Regions from separate parts of the Micromonospora luteifusca genome, predicted to be linked through region 1. Evidence: riboswitches for the same ligand, from Rfam matches in the RefSeq annotation. Region 1 holds a riboswitch; each other region holds the start of a gene.
What was found. Region 1 has a riboswitch for cyclic di-AMP ahead of JOD64_RS24060 (C39 family peptidase). Riboswitches for the same ligand answer to the same signal wherever they lie in the genome.
Positions count from the first base shown of each region.

Region 2: it holds a riboswitch for cyclic di-AMP, as region 1 does, so the genes downstream of both, JOD64_RS33775 (C40 family peptidase) here and JOD64_RS24060 (C39 family peptidase) in region 1, are expected to answer to the same signal.
Region 3: it holds a riboswitch for cyclic di-AMP, as region 1 does, so the genes downstream of both, JOD64_RS17065 (coiled-coil domain-containing protein) here and JOD64_RS24060 (C39 family peptidase) in region 1, are expected to answer to the same signal.
Region 4: it holds a riboswitch for cyclic di-AMP, as region 1 does, so the genes downstream of both, JOD64_RS06920 (coiled-coil domain-containing protein) here and JOD64_RS24060 (C39 family peptidase) in region 1, are expected to answer to the same signal.

Region 1 is NZ_JAFBBP010000001.1:5,257,777-5,261,240, forward strand. It holds gene JOD64_RS24055 (hypothetical protein) at 21-791, shown strand; cyclic di-AMP (ydaO/yuaA leader) riboswitch at 1,077-1,218, shown strand; gene JOD64_RS24060 (C39 family peptidase) at 1,464-2,285, shown strand; gene JOD64_RS24065 (alpha/beta fold hydrolase) at 2,420-3,166, shown strand; gene JOD64_RS24070 (CDP-glycerol glycerophosphotransferase family protein) at 3,171-3,464, opposite strand, start outside.
Region 2 is NZ_JAFBBP010000001.1:3,279,089-3,282,552, reverse strand. It holds gene dcd (dCTP deaminase) at 1-528, shown strand, start outside; gene JOD64_RS33775 (C40 family peptidase) at 588-1,628, opposite strand; cyclic di-AMP (ydaO/yuaA leader) riboswitch at 1,641-1,776, opposite strand; gene JOD64_RS14705 (N-acetylmuramoyl-L-alanine amidase) at 2,011-3,464, shown strand, end outside.
Region 3 is NZ_JAFBBP010000001.1:3,760,598-3,764,061, forward strand. It holds gene JOD64_RS17060 (carbonic anhydrase) at 1-234, shown strand, start outside; gene JOD64_RS17065 (coiled-coil domain-containing protein) at 292-1,311, opposite strand; cyclic di-AMP (ydaO/yuaA leader) riboswitch at 1,316-1,446, opposite strand; gene JOD64_RS17070 (YibE/F family protein) at 1,612-2,982, opposite strand; gene JOD64_RS17075 (heavy metal translocating P-type ATPase) at 3,155-3,464, shown strand, end outside.
Region 4 is NZ_JAFBBP010000001.1:1,630,094-1,633,557, reverse strand. It holds gene JOD64_RS06925 (hypothetical protein) at 1-72, opposite strand, end outside; gene JOD64_RS06920 (coiled-coil domain-containing protein) at 350-1,414, opposite strand; cyclic di-AMP (ydaO/yuaA leader) riboswitch at 1,420-1,550, opposite strand; gene JOD64_RS06915 (cation diffusion facilitator family transporter) at 1,665-2,582, opposite strand; gene JOD64_RS06910 (HelD family protein) at 2,690-3,464, opposite strand, start outside.

The sequences.
Region 1 (3,464 bases):
CTCTCCCCGAGGTGCCGACCATGGAGACCGTCGTCTTCTACCAGTTCGTGACCGAGGTGCCGCAGGCCGCTGCCATCTGGTCGACCCTGTTCCTGCTGGCACTGGGCGTGCTCGCCGCGCTGGTCGCCCGCCCCGAGCGGGACCGGCCCACGGACGATCCGCTCCCGGCCGCGCCGACCGCCCGCGAGTTGGCCGCGGCCGAGGCCGTCGACCTGCGCCGGTACGCCGAGGAGGTAGCCGTCGCCGCGGCCGGGGCGGCCAGGACGGCACGGCGGCGCCGTGAGGCCTGGCTCACCGCCCAGGAGCAGCTGGAACGGGCCTGGGCGGGGTACGACGAGGCGGACACCGCCGCCCGCCGCTTCGCGGGTTCTGCGGCGCTGCCCACCCCGCACACACCCCGGACCCCCGCCGAGTACGCATCCCGGGAGCGCTACCTGCACCGCGCGGCGACGGCGGCGTACTGGCGGGGCGACCTGACCATGGCGCAGCTCGGTGACGTGTTCGGGCACCGACACGGGTGGGATCCCCGACGGCACCCGGTCGAGCAGGAGGCGCTGCTCAGCCGGACGATCCGGGACGCGAGACTGGCCGACTACCAGGCCGCCGCCACCGAGGAGCGGGTCGCCTGGCGGGACGCGGAACTGGCCGCCGAGTCGGCGCGCACCCTCGCCGAGGAGGCGTACGCGGCAGCGGCCCGGTTGCGGCCGAGCCCGGCACCCGCCCGAGGGGCGGCGAGCGGGGCGACTCGTCCCGCCCTCGTGGCACGTTGGCGGCCGGCTCGCGCGGGTTGAGTCCGATCCGTTACGTGAGCCCCGTCACGCCATTCGAAAATCGGACGTCCGGCACGATCGGCTCGATCTGTCCCGTAAATGTGGCCGCGTTGTCGACGCCCTGTCCGGTTGTCGCCCACAGGCGTCGCCGTAACGGGTTGTCCCATCGAGTCACATCATCGGCAATACGCGCAGAAATTGCCGCAGCGAATCGGGTTTACGCAGGTGAACCTTGCTTGGCGCGGTGCGGACAAGGCCAGTAGTGTCGTCCCGTCCGGTGCGGTAATCGATCGCAAGAGGCGACGCCGCGCCGACCCGCTCAATCGTGATCAACGAACCGGGGACCCATCAGTAAGTCCGGGGTGAATCCGCGAGCCACGGCCCGCGGTAGGGCGATCTTCCCGCCCGAATCCGTCAGCTAACCCGGTAGGCGGTGTCGGAAGGAGTTCCCAACTCGTGCAGCACCTTTCCACCCCTCGGTTGTTCCCTCGCCTCCACGGCGCAGCGGTGCCCCCGCTCATTCGTCCAGTGACGGTGAGCTGACCCCCCGGGTCATCGCCTTTCCCGCCCGGCCACGCCGGGCGTTCCCCTGAGCGGTTCACCATCCGCGGACCACGGTCCGTGCGCTGACGCCTGCCCGGATACCGGTCCGGCCGCGGTGTGCCGCTCTCCCCCCCGATCCGTGGAGGACCCGTGAAGCACACCATGCAGCGTCAACTCCGACGCTTCGCCACCCAGCGCCCGTACCAGATCGCCGCCGCCTCCGCCGCGGCCCTCGTGATCGCCACCACCACCGGCGCTCTGCTCACCACCACCGACGACGCTCCGGCCAGCCAGCGCACCGCGACCACGGTCGCCGAGATGCGCAGCGACACCGTCGCCTCCCTCGGCGAGGCACCCGATGCTTCCCCCTCGGCCAGCGCTGCCCCGGCCACCAGCGCCGCGTCTCCCGCCGCCAAGGCCAGCACCAACCCGGACCTGACCCGTAAGCCGGAGCCGCCGAAGCCGCCGGCGACCAAGGTGCTCGACTACGAGTACGAGGCGCAGAACACGTACTACAACTGCGGCCCGGCGGCCACCCGCAACGCGCTCAGCGCCACCGGCATCGACCGCACCCAGGAGGAACTCGGTGCCGAGCTGGGCACCACCGAGATGGGCACCAACTCGGCCGAGGACACCACCCGGGTGCTCAACGCCGAGGTGAAGGGCTCCCCGTACCGGACCCGGATGTTCGCCGGCGCACCCAGCCCGGCGCAGATGGACCGACTCCAGGCCGACGTCGTCAAGGCCATCACCGACGGGCGGGGCGTGGTGGCCAACGTGGTCGGCGACGCCACCGACACCGACGGTGGGTGGCACTCCTACGGCGGCGGGCACTACATCGCCGTCGTGGGTTACAAGGACAACGGCCGGACCGTGCGGATCGCCGACTCGGCGAACCCGGCCGACCCGTCGTACTGGATCACCACGATCGACCTGGCCAACTGGATCACCAGCCGGGGCTACTCCGCCTGACCCAGGCACGCTGACCGCCGCGGGCGCCGTCCCTCACGAGGGGCCGGCGCCCGCGGTGTCTTTCCGAAGCGGTCCGGGGTACGCCGCCATCGACGACTCTCGTCCGGGGCGGTGAACCGTGGCAGACTGCGGCCGTGGTGGATGAATCGGTTGGTCGGGCCGGCCGTCGGCCCGTCCTGCTGCTGCTGCACGGGATGGGGGCGACCGGGGACGTCTGGTTGCCCTGGGCGCCGCTGCTGGAGCAGCACTGGCCCGGGCGGTGGCTGGCACCGGACCTCGCCGGCCACGGCTGGGCGGCGCCGCTGCCGTCGTACTCCTTCGAGGGTTTCGCCCGGCAGATCGCGCAGGGTCTGGCCTCCGACGACCGCGTCGTCGTGCTCGGGCACTCGCTCGGTGGGGTCGTCGGCCTGGCGCTGGCCGCCCGTGCCGCCGGAATACCGGTGGACGCGGTGGTCGGGCTGGGCATCAAGGCGCTCTGGTCACCCGCCGAGCTGGAACGCGCCGCCGACCTGGCCGCGCGTCCGGTGAGCTGGTTCGCCAGCCGTACCGAGGCGGCCCGCCGTTACCTGCGCGTCGCCGGACTGGCCGGTCTGCTCCCGCCGGACCACCCGGTGGTGGACGCCGGGCTGCGTCAGGTCGACGGCCGGTGGCGTCTCGCCATGGATCCGAACGCCTTCGCCGTCGGCGAGCCCAACCTGGCCGCACTACTGGCGGCGATCGACGTGCCGGTGGTGCTGGCGCGCGGTGAACACGACCCGATGGTCACCGACGCTCAGCTCAAGGAGTACGACGTACCGGTCGCCACTCTGCCCGGTCTCGGGCACAACGCGCACGTGGAGGACCCGGCGGCCGTGCTGGCGCTGCTCGACCCGTACCGCTGAGCGGCTATGCCTGTGCGGACGCGGTCAGTTCCTTCGCGGGCATCAGCTCCCGGCGGGCGGCGGTCAGGAAGGCCTCGGCGTACGACTCGGCGGGGAAGTCACCCAGGTAACGCCGGCGGGTCGCCCAGCGCTCCGCGGCCAGCGGGTCGGTGTCCAGCAGCGCGGTCAGCACCTCGTCCACGTTGGACACGTCCCGACGCAGCACGTAACCCGACGCGGCCAGCGGGAAACGCTCGGCGAACTGGTCGCCCTCGTCGCCCATGTCGGTGACCGCGTACGGCTTGCTGGAGTAGAGGTA
Region 2 (3,464 bases), 2.0 Mb from region 1:
GGCCTGGAGCCGTTCGAGCCCACCCTGGTTCAACCTTCCAGCATCGACGTGCGGCTCGACCGGTTGTTCCGGGTCTTCAACAACCACCTCTACACACACATCGACCCGGCGATGCAGCAGGACGACCTGACCTCGGCGGTCGAGGTGCCCGACGGCGAGCCGTTCGTGCTGCACCCGGGGGAGTTCGTGCTCGCCTCGACGCTGGAGGTCATCTCGCTCGGTGACCAGCTCGCCGGCCGGCTGGAGGGGAAGAGCTCGCTGGGTCGCCTCGGGCTGCTCACGCACTCGACCGCCGGCTTCATCGACCCGGGTTTCTCCGGTCACGTGACGCTGGAGCTGTCCAACGTGGCTAACCTGCCGATCACCCTCTGGCCGGGCATGAAGATCGGGCAGCTCTGCATCTTCCGGCTGTCCTCGCCGGCCGAGCACCCGTACGGCTCGGTGGTCTACGGCTCGCGGTACCAGGGCCAGCGAGGGCCGACGCCGAGCCGCGCCTGGCAGCACTGGCGCACCTGGCCCACCCGCTGAACCGGTAACGACGAGGGCCCGCCGCGACGAATCGCGACGGGCCCTTCGGTCACCCTCGATCAGCCTGGGCGGCCATAGCTGTGGATCGGGCCGTCGTCGACCTTCTTCATCTTGACCGGTTGACCGGCCTGCGAGGCGTGCACCACCCAGCCGCCGCCGACGTACATGCCGACGTGGTGGATGTCGCTGTAGTAGAAGACCAGATCGCCGGGGCGCAGGTTGGCCCTGCTGACATCCTTGGTGGCGCGGCTCTGCGCGGCGGCATTGTGTGGCAGCGACACGCCGGCCTTCGCCCAGGCCGCCAGCATCAGACCGGAGCAGTCGTACGAGTTCGGACCCTCGGCACCCCAGACGTAGGGCTTGCCGATCTGGGCGCAGGCGAACTTGACCGCCGTGCCCGCGGCACCGCCGGGATAGCTGCCCGGGCACGGCGCCGGACGCAACGGGCCGCCGCCACCACTGCCGTACACCTTGAGACGCAGCTTCTGCAGCTTGTCGATCTCATCGTTGATCTGCTTCTTCTTCGCAGCCAACTGGGCCTCGGTGCGGGTCAGCTGGGCCACCATCTCGTCGAGTGGCGCCTTCTGCGCGGCCAGATCGTCGCGCAGATCCGCCACCTCGCGCACGTCCTGCTGCTGGTTGTGCGCGAAGCGGTCGAGCATCTCGAGCTGGCCAACAACCTCGCCGGGTGACCGGCTGCCCAGCACCGCATTGACGGTCGCGACGTTCTCGCCCTTGTACGCGCGCACGGCCAGGGCGCTGACCTTGTTCATCGCGGCGTCGACCTGACGCTCCAGCGGGGCGATCCGGGCGGCCACCGCGTCGGCCTGCTTGCGCTTCGCGGCGAGGTCGGCCCGGGTGGCGTTGTGCTGCTCGATGATCGGTTCGAGCTTGTTCCAGTCGGCGTCGATCTGGCGCTCGATCTCGGCGACGCTCGGGTCGGCGTGGGCCGCTGTGGCGCTGCCCGTCAGGACGACGGCGACGCCGATCAGTGCGGCGAGAGCGGTGGTGAAGCGGGAACTGCGTGGGCGCGGCACGATCGACGTCGGGCCGGCTGATGCCGGCCGCCCGGACGACGGCCGCGGGGCATGGAGTGCCACCGGGTTCCGTACTCCTTCTTCCTGACCGCCTACCGGGTTAGCTGACGGGTTCGGGCGGGAAGTCGGCGCCCTACCGCATTTGCTGCGGATTCACCCCGGGGGACCTGGGTCCCCGGTTCGTTCGGAAACGACTCGGCGGTGTCGGTCCGTTACCGCCCGGGTTGGGCGGAGCTGCTATCGGGCCGACGAATGACCAGAGTAGAGACGCCCGTTACCGATCCGCAACCCGCACGGCCGTGACACTCCGTACCGATCAGGGAGGGTCACTGCCCGTACGCGAAGATTTCTTTCTCGACGCGTCGAGACATGGAAAGGTATTGACGCGGACTCCCGGCCGGCGCGAAGGTGACCTCACCTTCATTCGTGGAATCTAGGGGGTTCGATGCACCATCCAACCCTGTCCGCCTGCCGGCGCACACTGCTCGCCGCCGCCGTGGTCGCCGCCGCGACCGCGGTACCGCTACCCGCCAGCGCGGCCGCCGCACCCACCGCCGACCGCCAGCAGCAGTACGCCGCCGCAGCGGCCGAATACGGCGTACCGACCGACGTGCTGCTCGGCGTCTCCTACCTGGAGTCCCGCTGGGACAGCAACGCCGGCACACCGAGCACCAGCGGCGGCTACGGCCCGATGCACCTGACTGACGCCCGACATGTGGCGGCTCTGCCGGTCGGCGGCCACCACGACGCCGGCACCGAGGACCCGCGCGGCGACGAATCCCGCCCCACGCTCGCACCCGCTCCCCGGCCGGCCGACGACCCCGCGCCGCCCGCCGCCGCGTTGCAGACCGTGGACGCCGCCGCGGCACTGACCGGTGCCGCTCCCGACGCACTACGCACCGACGCCGACGTCAACATCCGAGGCGGGGCGGCGCTGCTGGCCTCGTACCAGCGGGAGTTGGGCGCCCCCGTCGGTGCCGGCACCGACCCGGCCACCTGGTACGGCGCGGTGGCCCGCTACGCCGGCGCGGACAGTGCCGACGCCGCGGCGGCCTTCGCCGACGAGGTCTTCACCACCATCGGCACCGGCGAGTCGCGGGTGACCGACGACGGCCAGCGGATCACGCTGCCGGCCCGGGCGATCCGGCCCGAGCGTTCCTGGCTGGACCGGCTGGGCCTGCGCCGCCTCGCCCGCCCGGACGGGCTGGAGTGCCCCAGCACCATTTCCTGCGAATGGATTCCGGCGCCCTACGCGGCGTTCGGCGACGGGGACTACGGCAACCACGACCTCTCCGACCGGCCCGACCGGCAGAAGATCGAGTACATCGTCATCCACGACACCGAGGCGAGCTGGGCCACCACCCTGAAGCTCGTCCAGGACCCGACCTACGTGAGCTGGCACTACTCGCTGCGTTCCGTGGACGGGCACGTCGCCCAGCACGTGAAGACCAAGGACGTCGCCTGGCACGCCGGCAACTGGTACGTCAACGCCAAGTCGGTCGGGCTGGAGCACGAGGGCTTCGCGGCGCAGGGCACCTGGTACACCGAGGCGATGTATCGGACCTCGGCGAAGCTGGTCCGGCACCTCGCGCTGCGGCTGGGCATTCCGCTGGACCGCCAGCACATCATCGGCCACGACAACGTGCCCGGCACCACCGCAGCGACCGTACGCGGGATGCACTGGGACACCGGCCCGTACTGGGACTGGACGCACTACTTCGAGCTGCTGCACGCGCCACGGTTGGACACCGGCACCCCGGCCACCGGTCTGGTCCGGATCGACCCGGACTTCGCCACCAACCAGCCGGCGTTCATCGGCTGCGTCACCGCCGGTGTGCCCTGCGCGCCGCGCGGCTCGTCGGCGGTGGTGCTGCGCTCCGCACCGTCCGCGGACGCGCC
Region 3 (3,464 bases), 1.5 Mb from region 1:
GAGGGCGTGGACGACATCGACGGCATCGTAGACATCCACATCGCGCAGACCGTTGAGACGCTGCTCGAGCAGTCGCCCGTGCTGGCCGAGGAGGTGGCGCAGGGGCGGTGCGCGGTGGTGGGGGTGTCATATCGGCTCTCCGCCGGAGCGGTGCGCCCGGTGGCCGCAGTGCCGGCCGGCCTCGCGACGCTCGACGTGCCGAACGCGTCGACCGATCCGGCCGCTGCCGCCTGACGTGACGAGGGCCGCTCCGCGCTACGCGGAACGGCCCTCGACGCAGGATCCTGCGGGTCAGAGCAGCGACATGTGGACGTGGTCGGTGTGGTTCGACGGCCCGCTGTACGACTTCCAGCCGGTCGCCGGGAACCAGATCTGCCGGTTCCAGATCACGTAGTAGATGCCGAGTCGGTCGGCGTTACGGATGAGGAACGCGGCGACGTTGTTGCCGTACTTCCGGGTGTCGTCGTTGTGCCACGGGGCGAAGCCGCTCTTCTGCAGCGACCAGTCGCAGGCGCGGCCCTTCGGGTGCTCCCACGGCCCGCCGGAGCGGTAGCAGCCGACGAACCGGTTGAAGCCGGCCCGCTTGACCTCCTTGTACGCGTGCAGCGTGCGCGGCGTGATGCAACCGGACGTGGTGGGGTCCTTCTCGCTGCACGACTGGGGCTTCCAGTCGCCGTCGGCGTCGCGACCCGGCCCGATCCTGGCGACCGGCGAGGTGGCGTCCACCAGGCCGCCGGTGAACCCCTTCCCGCCGACGAGGGCGAGCGCCTTGTCTGCCTCACTCTTCCGCTTCGCCATCAGTGCGGTCTGCTTCTGCTGCTCACGGACCTCGGTGTCGAGGGCCAGCTTGGCCTGCTCGGCGCGGGCCTTCGCCTCGTTGACCTTGGAAAGCTTCTGCTCGTTGACCATGTTCATCTCGTCGAGCGCCGCGGCGCGTTGGACGAACGTGTCAGGGGCGTCGCTCTCGAGCAGCATCGCGAGGGCACCCATCCGGCCGGTTCGGTACGACTGGGCGGCGATCTGCCCGACCTGTGGGGCCAGCGCGTCCAGGTCGGCCTTGGCCCGGTCGACCTCCAACGCCAGCTCGAGCTGCCGCTTCTTCGACTTGTCCAGTTTGGACTTGGCGGCCGAGTAGTCGCGGTTGGCCTGCTCGATGACGTCGGTGATCAGCTGGGGCTCGTTGTCCTCCTCGTGCCCGGACGGGGTGGGTGTCGTCGGGGCGGCGTGGGCGGGGAGGGGCCCAGCGAGCACGGTCAGTGCGGCGATCACGGCCACCACGGGTGTCAGCCAGCGGCGTAGGGGTGCCGTCACAATGTTCCCTTCCGTCGACCGCCGACCGGGTTAGCTGACGGGTTCGGGGCGGAAGTGGCCCCTACCGCTGACGCGGATTCACCCCACGTACCTGGGTCCCCGGTTCGCCGGTTGGCGATTGGGCGGCGGCACCGCAGGCGCCGCTTCGCGCCTTCATCGGTAACCGGCAGCGAGGTTACCCGAGAGTCGACCGACTGAGCTACGCCTGGATGCCGACCAAAAGTGTCTTTTCGTCATAGCGTTGCGTGACCAGTGACGCGGTTCTCAAGTTGGCTGCTCATCCGGTCACGCTGCGGAGTGTCACCATGCCGGATCCGTGCTTCTGTTCGACTCCAGCCATCCGCCGGTGGCCGAGGGCGGGGGCGGGGTCCGCGTCTGATCCGGCTCGTCGGAGTGACCCGTTCGCGGCGAGATGAGTGCGGCCAGTGCCTCCGCGCGGTCCGGTTGGGGCCGCGAGACGGGGGTGTCGGTGGACGGCGGGGCAGCGGTGCGCCCGGCGGCGGTCACCACCGCGGCCAGCCCGGTGGTCAGCGGCACGGCGGCGATCAGACCGAGTGTGGCGACCGCGCTGCGGACGATCTCCTGCGCGAGGAACTCACTGGTGAGGAGCTGCCCGATCGGCCGCGAGTCGGCGCTGAGCAGGAGCAGCAGGGGTAGCGACGCGCCCGCGTACGCCAGCACGATGGTGTTGACAGTGGAGGCGATGTGTGCGCGGCCGACCCGGGTGGCCGCACGGTACAGCTGCAACCGGGTCAGCCCCGGGTTGGCGTTCGCCAGCTCGGTGACGGTCGCCGCCTGGGTGACGGTCACGTCGTCGAGCACCCCGAGCGATCCGATGATGATCCCGGCGAGCAGCAGACCGTGCAGGTCCACGTCGCCCTGGAACATCGACAGGGTGGTGGCATCTTCGCTGCCGAAGCCGGTGAGGTGGGTCGCGGCCGTGGCGATGCTGGCCAGCACCCCGGTCAGCACCAGGCTGCCCAGGGTGCCGAGCACCGCGACCGAGGTCTGGGCGGTGACCCCGTGCGTCAGATAGAGCACCACGAACATGATCAGCGCCGCGCCGACCACCGCCACCAGCAGTGGTGATCTGCCTGCGCCGATGCCCGGTAGCACGAAGCTGAGCAGAATGGCGAAGCTGGCGGCCAACCCGGCGAGCGCGGCCAGGCCCCGCCACCTACCGAACGCGATGATCGCGGCCGCGAAGACCACCGCCAGCCACACCATCGGGGTGCCGCGCTGGTGCTCGGCGATGTTCCAGTTGCTGGTGGTGGGATCGGTGGGATCAGTCAGCTCGACCAGGATGACCTCGTCGCCGACCTCGACCCGAGGTGCGCCGGGTCCGTCGGGCACCGGTGTCCGCACCTGCTGGCCGGCGGTCGGCCCGTCGTCCACCCGGACGTCGACCGTGCCGCACCGCCCGTCGCCGGTCCTCGGTGTGCCCTCGGGGACCGATGGCACCGGGGGGCACGGCTCGCTGACCACCCGGGTCACCGTGCCGGGAAAGCGCGGCACGTCCGCACCGCCATCGGTCTGCGGTGATCCTCCGCGCGGCCAGAGCAGCACCGCGGCGAGCACGGTGGCGACGAAGAGGGGCACCACCGTCAGGACGAGGATCCGTCGTACCCGGGGCGGGGCGGACGAATTGGTATGGGTGTGGCCGGAACCCAAGGCGAGACTCCCAACGATCCGGTGCGGGTACGTGTCGGCGGGCTGGTCGGCTCACTGTCGGAGGGTCATCGGAGGGAATGCTAACCGGGTCGACCCCGGGGAGTCCGGTCGTGCCGGAGTGTCGGTGGCTGAACCGCCCGCGTGGCGGTCCCCGGCCGGGCATGTTGGAGGAATGCCCGATCCGTTGCCGCCCGACCCCGATCGCCAGCAGCACGGCGCCCCGGACAAACCTGCCCAACACGCCGAGCACGACGGGCACGACGGGCACGACGGGCACGCCGGGCACGACAGGCACGCCGGGCACGATCCGGAGTTGTTCCGCCTCCGCTTCTGGGTCTGCCTGGTGCTCACCGTCCCGGTGGTCCTGGCCAGTCACCTCGTGTCGGATCAGCTGGGCCTGCGCTGGGACGTCCCGGGCCGATCCTGGGTCGGCCCGGTGCTCGGCTCGGTGGTGTTCTGGTGGGGCGGTTGGCCGTTCCTCG
Region 4 (3,464 bases), 3.6 Mb from region 1:
GAGCCAGCCGAGCGAGGTGACCAGGTGCAGGGTGAGGAGGCCCTTGCGGGCGGTGGGTGGGATCCGAGGCATACCGCGATGCTGCCCGCGGGTCACTGCCGGGTCGTCCGACCGCCGACGACATCAGAGGTACGCCCGGCGACGTAGCCGGTCCGTGGGCGGCGAGATCGTCACCCATCCAAGATCGATAACACGTCGCCAGTGTCGGGGTATCCCGTCAACCCGGATACCCCGACATCGGCGAAAGCGTGTGGATCATCCCCTGGCCGGTCCGGCCGGGAGACCTACCCGCCTCGGGCGGGTCTGCGGCGGTGAGCCCCGCCGTGACACATCCCGAACAGCGGGTGGGTCAGTAGACCGACAGGTGCACGTGGTTGGTGTGGGCGCTGGACGGGTCGCCGCCCGCCCCGCTGTACGACTTCCACCCGCTGCTGGGCAGCCAGATCTGCCGGTACCAGATCACGTACAGGACGGCGAGCTGGTTGGAGTTGCGGATGAAGTACGCGGCCAGGTTGTTGCCGTACGTCTTGTCGCCGCCGGTGGCGTTTCCGCCGAAGCCGTTCTTCTGCGCGGCGAAGTCGCAGGCCCGGCCCTTCGGGTGTTCTCCGGAGCCGCTGGGGCGGTGGCAGGAGACGTACCGGGTGAAGCCTGCGGCCTTGGCCTGGTTGAGCGCGTGCAGGGTGCGCGGGGTGATGCAGCCGCTGGCGGGCGTGGGGTCGTTGACGCTGCACGACTCCGATGGCCAGGAGCCGTTGGAGTTGCGTGGCGCGGGCTTCGCGTTGGCGGCGGAGGTGCCCCGGTTGGAGCCGGTGTCGGCGGTGGTCTGCGGCGTGGATGTGTTGGCCACGGTGAGGGCCCGCTCGGCCTGCTCCTTGCGTTTGGCCATCACCGCGACCTGCTTGCGCTGCTCGGTGACCTCGCCGTTGAGGGCGACCCGGGTGCGGTTGGCCTGGTCCTTGCTGGTGTGCAGGTCGCGCAGCACCTTGTCCTCGTTGGCGGCCACCGCGCCCAGGGTGGCGGCCCGGTCCATGAATCCGTCGGGGGTGCCGCTGTTGAGCAGCGCCGCCATCGTGCCGAGCCGGCCGGTGCGGTACGCCACGCCGGCGATCTCGCCAACTTTGCCGTTGCGTTGGGCGAGCTCGACCTCGATGGTCTTCAGCCGGGTGGTGAGCTGCTGCTGGCGCTGCACGGAGGTGTCCAGAGCGCGTTTCGCGTCCAGGTAGCCCTTGCTGGCGGCCTCCAGTTGGGCGCGCAGCGCCGGGGTGCCACCCTCTTCGTCGGAGTCGGGTGCGGCGGCCTGCAGGCCGGTCGGGGGAGCGGCCGAGGCGGTGCCGGCCGGGAGAGCGATGCCGAGGGCGAGCATCGCGACGATCAGGGCCGCGAGTCGGGCGGCGGGTGGTCGTGCTGGTGCCACTGTGCATGTCCTTCCGTCAGCCGCCGACCGGGTTAGCTGACGGGTTCGGGACGGAAGATCCCTACCGCTGACGCGGATGCACCCCAGGAACGTGGTTCCCCGGTTCGCCTATGTGGCAATTAGGCGGCGACCGCCACCGGCGCCGGGAGGGCGCCGCCTGGTGGAGGCCGGGACCGAGCCTACCGGTGCCGGTGGGGCGGTTGCAGCCGATGTGACGGACGGTGCGTGCGCCGTCACCAGAAAAGCGCCGTCACCACTCGATTGAGCCGCAGGCCCCGGAGGTGGCACCGGGCTCGATCTGCAACGTCGCGTGTTCGATTCGGAAGTCGTCGTGCAGGGCTGTACGCGCCGCGCTGAGCACTGCGCCGACCTCGGCGCCGGGCGCCATGGTCAGGTGTGCGGAGGCCACCTCCATGCCCGAGGTGAGCGTCCAGACGTGCAGGTCGTGCACCTCGACCACACCGGGGACGGCGGCCAGCCGGTCGTGCACGGCGGTCACCTGGAGGTGCTCCGGGGCGGCCTGCACCAGGATGCGGACGGCGGCGCGTGCCAGCCGCCAGGTGCGCGGCAGGATGAACACACCGATGGCGACCGCGACGAGTGGGTCGGCCCACCACCAGTCGGTGACGGTGATGAGCAGCGCCGCGCCGATCACGCCGACCGAGCCGAGCAGGTCGCCGAGCACCTCGAGATAGGCGCCCTGAAGGTTGATGCTCTCCCGGGCTCCGGCGCGGAGCAGGGCGAAGGCGCCGACGTTCGCGAGCAGGCCGAGCACGGCCACCGCGAGCATTGGTCCGGCGATGACCTCGTGCGGATCACCGAAGCGGCGGATCGCCTCGATCACCACGTAGACCGCGACGGCGGAGAGCAGGACGGCGTTGGCGAGTGCGGCGAGCACCTCGAGTCGGTAGAGCCCGAAGGTGCGCTGCGGGTCGCCGGTGGCCCGCCGGGTGGCGGTGATCGCGGCGAGCGCCATGCCGATGCCGAGCACGTCGGTGAACATGTGCCCGGCGTCGGAGAGCAGGGCGAGTGAGCCGGTGTGCAGGGCGGCCACCGCCTCGACCACCATCAGGGTGGCGAGGAGCCCGAACGCCGCCCAGAGCCGTCCCCTGTGCTGGTGTGCGGCATTGGCGACCGACCCATGGTGGTGGTCATGACCTGCGCCCACGAGACCCACCTTCCGCCGCCAGTCGGGACCCGGTCAAATGTATGCTCACATCGCTATGTATGCAAGTATGCGGCCGGCCGCTGTCCCGTCCGGTCATTCGTCACGGATCAGCCGGTCGGGTCGAGGGTGGTGAGTCGCTGAGTGGCCCGGGAGAGCGCCACGTACAGGGTGCGTACCCCGGCACCCGGATCCGCCCGGATCTCGCTCGGGGCGACCAGCACCACCCCGTCGTACTCCATGCCCTTGGCCTCCAGGCTGGTCACCACCTGCAGCCGCGGAGCGTCGAGCGCGGTGAGCCAGCCGGCGACCTCGTCGCGGCGGGGGACCGGGGTGATCACCCCGACCGTGCCCTCCACCTCGGCCAGCAGGCCGGCCGCCGCCTCCACGGTGGCGGTCTCCAACCCCGTCGGGGGCACCACCAGCTCGACCGGATCGACCCCGGTGGAGCGGACGGCGGTCGGCAGCGGCAGGTCAGGGTAGAGCCGGCGGATCTCCGCCGCCGCCACCGCGAAGATCTCCGACGAGTTGCGGTAGTTGGTGGTGAGCGTGAAGTCGTGTCGCTTGCGCCGGCCCAGCGCCTGGTCGCGGGCCCGGTTCAGCTCCTCCGGATCGCCGGTCCACGCGGTCTGCGCGGGGTCACCCACCACCGTCCAGGACGCCAGGTGGCCACGCCGACCGACCATCCGCCACTGCATCGGCGAGACGTCCTGTGCCTCGTCCACCACCACGTGCGCGTAGTCCCGGTAATCCTCCGGACGCTCCCGGGCCGCCGCCCGGGCCGCCCGCTGGCGCTCGCCGAGGGTGCTCAGCTCGCGTACACCGCCAGCCAGCTGGAACGGATCGCGCCGAGCCCGGGCCGGCTTTGCCGGCTTGCCGAGCAGC